3 regions of the Priestia sp. USM5 genome follow, and region 3 is predicted to be linked to each of the others. Evidence: riboswitches for the same ligand, from Rfam matches in the RefSeq annotation. Region 3 holds a riboswitch; each other region holds the start of a gene.
What was found. Region 3 has a riboswitch for cobalamin ahead of ACWATA_RS22755 (HoxN/HupN/NixA family nickel/cobalt transporter). Riboswitches for the same ligand answer to the same signal wherever they lie in the genome.
Positions count from the first base shown of each region.

Region 1: another riboswitch for cobalamin. It lies ahead of metE (5-methyltetrahydropteroyltriglutamate--homocysteine S-methyltransferase); the one in region 3 lies ahead of ACWATA_RS22755 (HoxN/HupN/NixA family nickel/cobalt transporter).
Region 2: another riboswitch for cobalamin. It lies ahead of ACWATA_RS11360 ((2Fe-2S) ferredoxin domain-containing protein); the one in region 3 lies ahead of ACWATA_RS22755 (HoxN/HupN/NixA family nickel/cobalt transporter).

Region 1 covers NZ_JBSGKN010000001.1:1,278,558-1,282,783, forward strand. Annotated here, with positions in the region: gene ACWATA_RS06775 (metallophosphoesterase family protein) at 122-997, shown strand; gene ACWATA_RS06780 (hypothetical protein) at 1,155-1,325, shown strand; gene ACWATA_RS06785 (hypothetical protein) at 1,584-1,835, shown strand; SAM riboswitch class I at 1,916-2,026, shown strand; cobalamin riboswitch at 2,106-2,294, shown strand; gene metE (5-methyltetrahydropteroyltriglutamate--homocysteine S-methyltransferase) at 2,445-4,226, shown strand, end outside.
Region 2 covers NZ_JBSGKN010000001.1:2,080,426-2,084,651, reverse strand. Annotated here, with positions in the region: gene ACWATA_RS11370 (sirohydrochlorin chelatase) at 1-392, opposite strand, end outside; gene cobJ (precorrin-3B C(17)-methyltransferase) at 410-2,032, opposite strand; gene ACWATA_RS11360 ((2Fe-2S) ferredoxin domain-containing protein) at 2,046-2,426, opposite strand; cobalamin riboswitch at 2,528-2,707, opposite strand; cobalamin riboswitch at 2,826-3,004, opposite strand; gene ACWATA_RS11355 (hypothetical protein) at 3,152-3,310, opposite strand; gene ACWATA_RS11350 (M42 family metallopeptidase) at 3,663-4,226, opposite strand, start outside.
Region 3 covers NZ_JBSGKN010000001.1:4,326,576-4,330,801, reverse strand. Annotated here, with positions in the region: gene ACWATA_RS22765 (undecaprenyl-diphosphatase) at 20-613, shown strand; gene ACWATA_RS22760 (organic hydroperoxide resistance protein) at 765-1,184, shown strand; cobalamin riboswitch at 1,290-1,472, shown strand; gene ACWATA_RS22755 (HoxN/HupN/NixA family nickel/cobalt transporter) at 1,606-2,403, shown strand; gene ACWATA_RS22750 (M20 family metallopeptidase) at 2,635-3,798, shown strand; gene ACWATA_RS22745 (DoxX family protein) at 3,866-4,226, opposite strand, start outside.

The DNA of each region.
Region 1 (4,226 bases), 3.0 Mb from region 3:
ATTTAAATGTGCGTTCTTCTTACAAGAAGATAGTGACCTTCATCAGCAAATTCTCATATAAATAAGTAAGCTTGTTTACTTTTAACTAAATTTATTTAGTAATAGGGGGATTAACTAGTTGATGAATTTGACGCTTCATGAACGTTCTGAAAAGTTATTAAAGCAAAGAATTAAACAATTAAATCCGAGAGATCCATTCAACTTTGTTTTTATGGGCGACAGCAGAGGTGACGGACCAAACGATAATTGTTACACGATGAGCGGTGAATTTGAGCTTGTGTTAAAAAAGGCGGTGGAATTGAATCCGCTGTTCATTATTCATGGGGGAGACACCGTGTATACAGGAGAAAAGAGGTATTTGGAGCACTTTGTTAAAGTTGTCGAAAAAATAGCACCAAACATTCCCGTGTTTGTATGCGTAGGGAATCATGATGAATTAAACCTTGAAGAAAGCAACCTCGAAAACTTCAGAGCCACTATCGGAAAAGTGCACTGGGTCATTGATATTCCTGTCTTTAACTTCCGGTGCATCGCATTAAATAATATCATCAGTCCCAAGAATAAAATATATGGATTTACAGATAGAGAGCTGAATTATTTAGAGCAGCAGCTAGAGGATGCTCCTCGTAATACCGTTGTAGCCATGCATGCGCAGCCAAATATTGGCCGGTGGTCAGACCTGGGAGGTTTTCCTGTAACGACTCCTCAGAGTCAAGAATTTTTTGATTTAATTCAAGAACATCGCGTGAAAAAAGTGTTAGTCAGCCACGTGCATGCGTATGACGAGCAGTTTATTAGAAAAAACAGAAACGGGTCGTTTACGCTTGGAAGAGGTACTGATTTTGTATTATCAGGAGGCGCGGGTGCTCCCCTTGATTTTGAACCGCCTTTAATTTTAAATAATTATAATTTTACGGAGTTTTTTGTTAGCCGGTACGACATTTTAGGACCTCTTCTTTGGAAGGATTTTGGACGACCTCGAAGAAGTTGTTTGTAAAAACAAGAAAGTAGAAAGCTAGGTTCAAAAAAAAGAGGCTGGGAAAAAAGGGTTTTAGGCGAAATGAAAAATGAACCACTAATCAAGCATCTTGATTAGTGGTTCATTTTTTTATTAGGGTAAACGTAGATTTCATGTGTATAGGTCTTTCTAGCAGGTGATTGGAGCACAAGACGAAGACTCCTGCGGGAAAAGCGGAACACGTGAGACCCCACAGGAGCTTATGCGACGAGGAGGCTCAGTGACCGCCCGCGGAAAGCGAAGTCTTGTACGGAAATCAACTGCGGTGTCACAAGCGATTCAGCTCATGTATCCCATTTGCCTTTAGATTGGATTCACTTGGTTATGTCTCAACCTCTTTTGGAAAACCGTACGAAACCTTGTAGCAGAAGGCCCAGTCAAGCGTTATAATAGATAGTGAATGATGATATATTCTCTATATTTGTCATATATTTGTATTACATATGTAATTGAAGAAAAATATTCACTTGATATACTGTTTAATGACTTAACTTTATCTTAACATTCACAGTGAAATGCGTGTTTATAGAGGCTTAAAACATACACAGCAAATGGAGGAGCTATCATGGCAAACGAAAAGATGCAAGAAGGACTCAATCGTTTTATTAAGGAAGATTTAAATGACCTTTTAGGTAGACTGTTCCCCCTAATGGACCGAGAATGTGCGGAAGAAAAGAGAATGCTTATCGAAACGGCGGTAGAGTACATCTATTCTTCAGGGTATCATCAAGGAGCAAAAGACTTGATCGAAACACATCGAAAAGATGATTACAAATTATTAAGGCAAAAATTAGCGTCAACGCCTCCTGAAAACTAATTTTTTTGAAATTTCTTTTGACAACATAAATGTAAGGTGTTAAGATGACTCTACATTCAAAATATTATAAACAATTAAAACTCTTATTGAGAGAGGCGGAGGGACTGGCCCTGTGAAGCCCGGCAACCATTTAACAATCTTGTTAAAAAGGTGCTACATCCTGCAAAGCGTACAGCTTTGAAAAATAAGAGAGGATTTCATAGATACTATGCCTCTCTATTCATGATAGAGAGGCTTTTTATTTTATGTGAATATGTTTTGAATGAACAATTTCATAGAAATGCATCAGGTGCTGTGTAACGAATGTACGCAGCTTAAAAGGGAAGACCGGTGAAAAGCCGGCGCGGTCCCGCCACTGTAATGGAGAGCAACTTATTAACCACTGTTTCATGTTGAAATGGGAAGGGATAGGAAGCGATGAACCTAAGTCAGGAGACCTGCCTGTTGTATGCACTTAAGCTCTACGGGATATAGAGAGGAGTGAGGAATACGTGTTGAGAAAAACAGGCTATCTCAACTTTAGTTAAGTATGCGTATCATCTCTCTTTTCATTTCGAAAAGGGAGATTTTTTAGTTTAGCGATAAAAAAATATATAGGGAGTGGAAAAAATGAGCAGTGTAAAAAGTTCAAATGTAGGTTATCCAAGAATTGGTGAAAAACGAGAATGGAAAAAAGCGCTTGAGCAGTTTTGGGCAGGAAAGCTAGAGAAAGATATCTTTCTTCAGGAAATTGAAGCTCTTCGTCTTGGGCATCTGAAAAAACAGCGTGACGCAGGAATTGAATTAATTCCAGTCGGCGATTTTAGCTTATACGATCACGTGTTAGATACAGCCGCTATGTTTGGTTTGGTGCCAAAGCGCTTTGAATATAGCGGAGGCCCGGTATCCCTTGAAACGTATTTTGACATCGCCCGAGGAACAAAAGGTGCGGTAGCCTCTACGATGACAAAATGGTTTAACACAAATTATCACTACATTGTACCCGAGCTTGAGGAATGTACGCCAGCACTTGTAGAAAATCGCCCGCTTCAATTTTACAAAGAAGCAAAACAAAAGCTGAATATCAAAGGCAAACCCGTTATTTTAGGTCCAGTAACATTTGTGAAGCTGTCAAAAGGATATAAAAAAAGTGAGTTTAAAAAAGTAGTTGAACAATTTGTTCCTCTTTATGCAACAATCTTAGCGGAGCTGCAGGCAGAAGGCGTGGAGTGGGTACAAATAGATGAGCCGGTTTTAGCTACAACGCTATCAAAAGAAGACCTGGCACTGTATAAAGAAGTCTATGAAGCTTTGAAAAAAGCGGCACCGAATGTAAAAGTCATTTTGCAGACGTATTTTGACAGCGTAGATTACTATAAAGAAGTAGTTGCTCTTCCTGTTCACGGAATTGGATTGGATTTTGTACATGACCGAGGCGAAAATCTCACGGCGCTTAATAAATATGGGTTTCCAACTGATAAAGTGCTGGCAGCAGGAGTGATTGACGGACGAAACATTTGGCGTGAAAACTTGGACGAACAGCTTTTAACAATCAGTGAAATTGAAGAAGCCGTATCAAAAGACCGTTTGATTCTGCAGCCTTCATCAAGTTTATTACATGTTCCTGTCACGGTGAAAAGCGAAAAAACCATTGAGCCAATTCTAAAAAACGCGCTGTCTTTTGCAGATGAAAAGCTAAAGGAAATCACGCTTTTAACAAAAGCGGTGCAGCAAGGAAAAGAAGCAATAGAAAAAGAAATAAGTGAAAGTAAACAGGCGATTCAAGCATTAAATGGATCATCTTTTCGAAACCATCAAGACGTGCAAAAAGAGCTGAAGCAGCTGCACAGCTATAAAGCACAGCGCCAAGCGTCGTTTGACGTACGTCAACGCGTTCAGCAAGAAGCGTTTCAACTGCCGCTTCTTCCAACGACAACAATTGGAAGCTTTCCGCAAACAAAAGAAGTGCGAAAAGAGCGTCTGAAGTGGCGTAAAGGAGAGTTAAGCGATGAAGCATATGAAGCGTACATTAACGCTGAAATCAAAAAATGGATTGAAATTCAAGAAGACATCGGCTTAGATGTCCTTGTGCACGGAGAGTTTGAGCGCACGGACATGGTTGAATACTTCGGTGAAAAATTAGGAGGTTTTCAGTTTACGAAGTTTGGCTGGGTGCAATCATACGGTTCTCGCTGCGTGAAGCCGCCGCTTATTTACGGAGATGTCTCGTACGAGCAGGCGATGACGATCAAAGAAACGGTCTACGCACAGTCTCTAACCAATAAGCCTGTTAAAGGAATGCTGACGGGGCCGATTACGATTTTAAACTGGTCATTTGTGCGTGATGATATCCCGCGCTACGACGTGGCAAATCAAATTGCGCTTGCTCTTAGAAAAGAAGTGGAAGCACTT
Region 2 (4,226 bases), 2.2 Mb from region 3:
GTGTCTTCAGCTGGAGTTTCTAAATTTTCTCCTGATTCTTGTAATCTCGTTTTTAAAATTTCAAGGGCTTCTTCATGAACGCCAATGGGACGTCCGTACACGAAGTTTACGTGTGGATATTTTTCCTTAGCTTCATCTATAGCCGCCGGAATATGTATTTTTGAGTGGCCAGCTGGCAAGAGCATAATTGGAACTACAACTACATCTGTCGCTCCTTTTGCCACACATGTATCAATGCCTTGACTTACATTCGGACGTTCAAACTCTAGAAAACACGTTTCTACTAAAATAGATGGGTCCCAATCATGCTTCATAGTCGAGATAAACTCGCGAATTTGATCGTTCCCTTCAGGATCTCTACTTCCATGACCGACAAATAAAACTGATTTCATATAATGCCCTCCCATTTTTAATCTCCACACGGAGCTGGTTCTACTTTTATTTTTGGTGTTATATCTTGATAGTCGAATCCATAAACATTCTTCACACGCTTAAAGAATTTATGAAACCGCTCATTTGGATGACCTTTTTCTTTATATTCATGGACAATGTTCTCCACTATTTCAACAATGTCATCGGGCGCTATGCCTTCCGCCACAATTTGACCTGAATGGGCGTTTCGTCCAACCGTTTTAGCCCCTAAAAATAAGTCAAACGCACCTTTTCTGTAGACAATGCCGATATCTTCTTGAACAGCACCGTAACAGGCCATACCGCATCCATTAATACCAAGCTTCAGCTCTTTTGGCATGTCCATTCCACCGAGACGCTTTTGTAATTGTTCCGTATGCGGGATGGCGTCACTTTTTTCTCCATCACAAAAATCACACGCTTTAATTGTAAACACGTCTCCGACTGGAGATAGTAAAAAGGAAGCTGATTGGAGCTTTTTAATAATCACATCTGGCTGAGCCGTTGGAATTTGCAGTTTGATTTGATGGTCAGGCGTATACTCCATCGTACCTTTTTCACCAACAACTTCTGCTAGTGTTGTCATTTGAACGGGCGTAAACTTCTTATTTGCAAGCCCTGGACTAACTGCCACTTCAAAAATAGACTCAATTGGCTGGTGTACGACCGGTGAAGTAGTTTCACCTAAAATTGCTTGAAGCGCTTCTTCTGCCAGAGCTCGTGAAGCTGCTTTTTCTTCTTTTGTATTCTGAACATCTTCAATAGCTGAAGCCGTTTGCTTTACAGTCTCCTCTTGATCAAGAGCCCATGGTTCTGCTTCTTTTCGAAGTCGCTGATGCGGTCTTAGCGGCTGCTCTGTTTGGTTGAGGGTATATTTCCGCTGATACCCGCGCGGTGTAATCATTAAGTCATCGTAAAAGAACGTAGATGAATTTCCGACAACAACGGTAGTCAGCATGCCTATTTCATGATTTAACATGTCTTTTAAATTGGTCATTACCACTTCTTCACGGTCACGATAAGCGCTTTTCACAAGACCAACAGGCGTATCGGGGGAACGGTATTTTAATAAAATCCTTTGCGCTTCCACAATTTGTCTTGTGCGTCTTCCGCTTTTCGGATTATAAAAAGCTACTACAAAATCTGCTTGTGCAGCTGCTTCGATTCGTTTTTCGATTAACTCCCAAGGCGTAAGGTGGTCACTTAAACTAATCGTACAGGCATCATGCATCACGGGCGCCCCAAGGAGGGATGCGCATGAATTAATAGCCGAAATGCCAGGAATCACTTCCAGCTCTACGCCCGTTTCTTTTTTCCATCCTTTTTCAATCAACACTTCATACACAAGGCCGGCCATTCCGTATACTCCTGCATCTCCGCTTGAAATGACCGCCACGGTTTTTCCCGCTTCAGCTTGCTTTACGGCTTCTTGTGCACGGCTTACTTCTTCGGTCATTCCTGTACTAATAATTTGCTGATTCGTTAATAGTCCTTGAATTAATTCCACATAGGTTTTATAACCAATGATCATATCACTTTCTTGAATGGATTCTCTTGCTCGCTGTGTAATATGTTCAAAGCTTCCTGGGCCGAATCCAATAACTAACAGTTTACCTTTCATGCTAGCTCCTCCTTTATGCGTTACTTTTTACTTTGTCAATTCCTTCTATGGAGTCACTCTTTTCCGGAGAAACAAAACTGTTTTGATCATATTCATAAATAAGTGATTCCTTTATACTGCAGCCTCCTGCTAAATGTTCTTCAACAATTCGATGAGCTACGTTTTCAGTGACCTGCTTGTACCAATCTCCTGAAGGGTACACGATAGCTACAGGAGCATCTTTGCATCTTCCGTTACAGCGCGTACGGGTTGTGTGAACCGCTTCATCTAGATTCAGTTCAGTCACTTTATTTCGAATAGCTTGCGTGGCTTCTTCTCCACCTTTTCTCATACAGCTGCTTCCATTACAAATCAATACGTGATGTTTTGTTCCATTTAAGTTCCACGTCGTCACACTTATTCGCTCCTTTACTAAAAAAACGCCTCTATCAATGATAGAGGCGCAGAAAAATTCAAACTAAGTTTTTGCACTTCCACCTATATCCCGTAGGGTAAGCTTCGCATTAGAAAAAGGCTGGTTTCCTGACTTCGATTCATCACTTGATTGCGCCTTCCCGAATACAGTGGCATATGCAATCAGCTCCTCTTCACAGTGGCGGGTACCGCGCTGGCTTCACACCAGACTTCCCATTTAACGCAATGTGAGCATTGCGCACCTTTTTTGCACGATATGTAGTTTTGTGCTACGAGAAAAACCCGCTTCGCTAATATGCGAGCAGGTAAAACGTCAGAATAAAAGTGTACACGAATGCCACTTTAAGCCAACGTTTCCCTTCCCGCTCCCCGGAGAAATAGAAACTTCACAATAAAGACAGGTCTCCTGACTTGTGTATCATTCTACTTGAGAACCTTCCCGTGATTTTTCCACAGTGGTTATACTCGTTCGTCCACACTTACAGTTGCGGGGGCAGTACTGGTCTTTCACCAGTTTCCCTATTAAGCCTTCTTGGCATCTTTACTGTTGCTGTTTGATATATATGAACCTTTTAAACTATCAGAATAATAGAAGTAACTACCATATCATAGCGTACATTTTTTTTTATTTCAACTCTATTCTTTTCGTAAGATACAAGAAGCTATAAAAAAAACAAGAGCATAAAGTCAGCTCTTGTTTTTTCATTATATAGCTACTAATGTTAAATGAGGATCATTATAATACACGACTTCTGAAAGAACTTTACAGCCATTTGTTTTTGCAAAAGCTTCTCTCGCCTGCGTTTCAGTTTCAAATTCAAACATTTTCATTTCTTTTCCAGCATATACCGTCAGTACCCACATGAAAAGATTCGCCTCCGATTATTGTAGTGATCGCTATATCCACATTATGACGAAACCATATCCTTTTGAAAACCCATTCTACAAAACTTGTCACAAGAAACTTTTAAAAATTTAAAAACATTTTAACTTCTGTAAATGAACAAAATGTACAAAAGGTTTAAGCCGTATTATACCTCTTTAAAAAAGGTGCTTTTTTTACCAACTGTTGCTTCACCAGTAAAAATATATATAGTATTTATTAAAAAAAGAAGCCGGACAGCCGGCTTCTTTTTTAGGAAAGGAAAGTACAGACATCACAGTCCCGTCCTGCTCTTTGTTTTGCATAAAAATACACTAATTAAATATTCCTTTCTTAAAGCAGAACCATGTTCGATTGCACATAGTGGTAAAGAAGCTTGTACGTATGGTTCAATGAATCTTGATGCGTTCTCTCAAACGCATGAGAAGAATCAATTCCTGGACCAATTAAGCCGTGTACGATGTCATGCCCGGCACGAATAGCAGCAGAAGCATCTGATCCGTAAAACGGATAAATATCTAATTTGTACTGAATATCATGCTGCTTAGCTAGCTCCACCAAATGCTTTCTCAAACCGTAATGATATGGGCCGCTTGAATCTTTTACACAAATAGACACGGTGTATTCATCAGTAGATTGTCCATCTCCCATGGCACCCATATCAACCGCTAAGTATTCTACCGTTTGAGGCGTAATATTCGAATTTCCTCCGTATCCAATTTCTTCATTATTTGAAATAAGAAAGTGCGTAGTGTATGGCAGTTCGATCTGCTCTTCTTGAATTGTTTTCATGAGCTGAAGCAATAAAGCTACGCTTGCTTTATCATCGAGATGACGAGATTTAATAAAACCGCTTTTTGTTATTTCTACACGAGGATTAAACGAAACAAAGTCGCC
Region 3 (4,226 bases):
ATAAGAAAGGATTTCGATTATGTTATCAGCTATTAATTCAGTAGACTATACCATTTTCCATGCGGTGAATCAGTACGCCTCGCATGTGAAGTTTGTAGATTCGCTAATGGTATTCTTTGCAGATTATGCCCAGTATGTACTTATTGTTTTACTCGTCTTGTTTTTACTTATTAATAAAAACGGCAGCCGTGTTGTAGCATTTCAAGCTTTATGTGCTTGTGCCACAGGAGTCATTATCAATAAAGTGATTAGTTTATTTGCTTATCGAGATCGTCCGTTTATCTCTCACCACGTGAATCAGCTTATTGATCACGCCGCGAATTCTTCATTTCCAAGCGATCATGCTACATCTGCATTAGTTATCACTTTTACCATCTGGCTGCATTTCAAACGTTCAGGGCGCATGTGGGTTGTCATGGGTGCACTCATTGCATTTTCACGCGTATGGGTTGGCGTTCACTATCCATTCGATGTGTTAACAGGAGCCGCTTTAGGCTGCGTGCTGGCGCTGTTTATTCATTATGTTATTTTTAATACGAAACTGATGAGGGCTATTACCAACTTGTCTATTTTTCGAAAATCACCTTATGACGAACAGTCTCAATATTATTAAGAAAAAGTCGCATATACGCGGCTTTTTTTATTGGAAAATTTTTAATGTATTTAACACTTGTTTTTTAAAATTGAATTGTGTACAATTAAATTACAGAAACGATAAATAAAAAATTTTAATAAAATTACTAAAAAAGAGGAGAGATTTATACATGAAAGCTTTATATGAAACGACAGTCGTTAACACAGGTGGAAGAACAGGAGAAGTTCATTCTTTAGATAATATCTTTAATTTAGACGTTGCAACACCTCCAGCGCTTGGTGGAGAAGCAACAACAGCAACAAACCCAGAGCAGCTATTTGCAGCTGGATACAGTGCTTGTTTCAACAGCGCGTTAGAATTTATGTTGAAAAAACATAACGTAGAAATTAAAAGCAGTGAAGTAAAAGCTACGGTTCAGCTGCTTCCAGATAAAGCTGATCAAGGAGTGAAAATTGCTGTAGCGCTTGAAGCTCATATCGAAGGTTTAGATTTAGAAACAGCTAAAAAATATGTAGACCTAGCCCACTCATACTGCCCGTATTCAAAAGCAATCAGCGGCAACGTAGACGTAACGGTAGAAGTAGTTTAATTGCTTTAAAAAGCCCTGCTAAGCATGTAAAGCTCAGCAGGGCTTTTTTATTTGAATTTTCTCTATTCATTTGTAAGGAGTACTAGTATAATGAGGAAGAAAATGAATCATTCGCACAGTTTAGGTGCTCTTACATAGCGTAAGAGGTAACAGGGAATCGAGTGCAAATCTCGAGCGGTCCAGCCACTGTAAGCAGGGAGTTTTCTATCTTATCGTCACTCAAAACGGGGAAGGCGGTAGAAAATGATGATCTCAAGCCAGGAGACCTACCTATTCTGTACACTTGACTCTTCTAGGAAAGAGGCGGTGTATCAAGGTACGCAGTGAGCAATTACTGTTTATTTTCATATGCCGACACATCCTCAATTTCTATAGAATTGAGGCTTTTTTACGTTTTATTTTAAAAAAAGGAGTGTAGGAAATGGAAGGTTTATCAGTTTTTTTACTTGTCTTTTTATTAGGAATCAGGCACGGATTAGATGCAGATCACTTAGCTTTTATTGATGGCCAGACCCGATATAATTGGCGAATGGGCAGCCGTTTTGCTCCGTGGGTCGGAACGCTGTTTTCACTAGGTCATGGAGGAATGGTGGCCGTCACGGCCGGGGTGCTGGGCGTAGTGATGAAGAATTTTACGTTTCCAGCATATTTCGATCATTTTGCATCTTGGGTATCTATCATCTCTCTCTTTCTGATTGGGACATTAAACACATATCATTTGCTTCGAACTAAAAACAAAGAAGAAGAGTTTCAGGTGAGCGGGTTAAAAGGGAAGTTTATTCCGAAAATCGCAAAAGGAACAACGAATCCTTTTTTAATTATTCTTGTAGGAGCGCTGTTTGCCCTAGCGGCTGAAACGGTCAGTCAAACGGCCGTGTGGTCTCTAGCTGTAGGGAACGCAGGCAAATATACGCCGCTTTTATTAGGACTAGTATTTATGTTTGGTATGATGCTGACAGATACAATCGATTCACTGATTGTACATAAAATGGTGAATGAATCGAGTAAGTTTGGGCAATCTGCTTCCCGCTTGATGGGCTGGGTTATTGTTATCCTCGCATACGGGGTGTCCTTCTACTTAGCATTCACTGTCTTTAATCCATGGGCCGAAGTAAACTTTGAAATGGTTGGCGTTATTTTGTTTGTTTTTTTAGTGTCTATGTTTGTTTTTGTAAGTGTGAAGTCAAAAGGGAAAAATATCAAAATAAATGTCAATTAATAAAATGAAAGCTTTAATCTGTTGAAGATTGAAGCTTTTTTGTATAAATTTGTTGAAGTTTATGGCTATTTTCGGTCGGTTATGAATAAGTTAAAGTATTATCTGTATTTTAAGGATGGAAAATTGTCTGAAAACCATTATAATTAAGGATAATTTAAGGTCGTTATGTGAAACGTAGAACATACTCATACGTACGATAAATAAAAGCAATGAATGCACAAGCAGCAGGGGTTGTTTGGAGGAGGAATTGATTTGAGTCAGGTAATGGTAGAACAAAGCGTATTTAGTTATTTAAAAGAACATGAACAAGAGATGCTCGAAGATTTAGTTGGATTTGTGAAAAAAGAATCACCGTCCTACAGTAAAGAGTTAGTGGATCAGTGTGGAATGTATTTAACGCAGCTGTTTCAGAAGCGTTTAGGCGTAGGGTATGAAATCATAGAAGAAAAAGAAGTAGGAAACCACTTGAAATTTACGATTGGAGAAGGAGAGAAGCAGCTTTTAATTATCGGTCACTTTGACACGGTATGGGAAAAGGGAAGGCTGAGTCTAAGAACAGAAGGAAACAAGCTTTATGGTCCGGGAATTTTAGATATGAAAGGCGGCATTGTGCAATCAATATGGGCAATTAAAGCGATTCAAGAGCTCGGCTTAGAAATGGATAAAAAAATTGTGTTTTTCTGCAATTCAGATGAAGAGATTGGATCAATTTCCTCTAAAAAATATATAGAAGAAGAAGCACAAAGAAGTGAAGCAGTGCTAGTAGCAGAACCTGCGGTGGCGGGTTCAGGTGCGTTAAAAACGTCGCGCAAAGGAGCGGGGATTTTCACCGTAAAGGTGTGGGGACGAGCAGCCCACGCTGGTAATCACCACAAAGAAGGAATCAATGCTATTGAAGAGCTAGCGCGCCAAGTGATTTTTCTGCAGAGCTTAACCGATTATGAAAAAGGTACAACGGTGAACGTTGGGACATTTACCGGAGGCAGCGGTACGAATGTAGTGCCGGAATATGCAGAAGCGCACGTGGATTTACGTGTTTCTACAGAAGAAGAAGCAAAACGTATGACGGATATTATTTTGAATTTAACGCCCATTTTAAAAGGGATTAAGATTGAAGTAACAGGAGGCATGAACCGTCCTCCAATGGTTAAGTCTAAACAAACGGAAGAGTTATTTGAATGCGCTCAGTTGATTGCGGCCAAACTGGGTATGAAATTAGAAGAAGCAGCTGTTGGAGGCGGAAGTGATGGCAATTTTACAGCGGCTATTGGCATTCCCACGTTGGATGGATTAGGAGCATGCGGAAAAGGAATACATGCAGAATATGAACATATTCAAATTGATACGTTGTCCGAGCGTTCTTCTTTATTTGCGAATTTGCTGCTTCAAATATAAAAAAAGCCCGCCTCAAACGGCGGGACTAACCTGAAAGCTTATATTGGGAGAGTATAAGCTTTCTTTTTTATTTACTGCTTTCTTCTTGAAGAGAAAAAGCAGTTTCTTTCTTTTTAAATACCACTTTATCAAGAGCAAGGAACTGGCTTCCTGCAACAAATAAGTGAGCAGACATGGCAATTAAGGCAATATCAAACTCAAACCCGCCAACGAATCCGCTTTTAAGCTTGGCTGTAAAAATAGCGCCAAGCATAACTGCCACAAATAAAGCAGCTACGACTCTTGTTGCTAGACCAAGAATAATCAGAACCCCACCTACAAGTTCAATTGTTGCCACAATATATGCCATGAAACCAGGGATTCCTAAGCTATCGAAGAAGCCTACTGTATTTTCAATTCCCCCTTGCCATTTTTGAAAGCCGTGTACT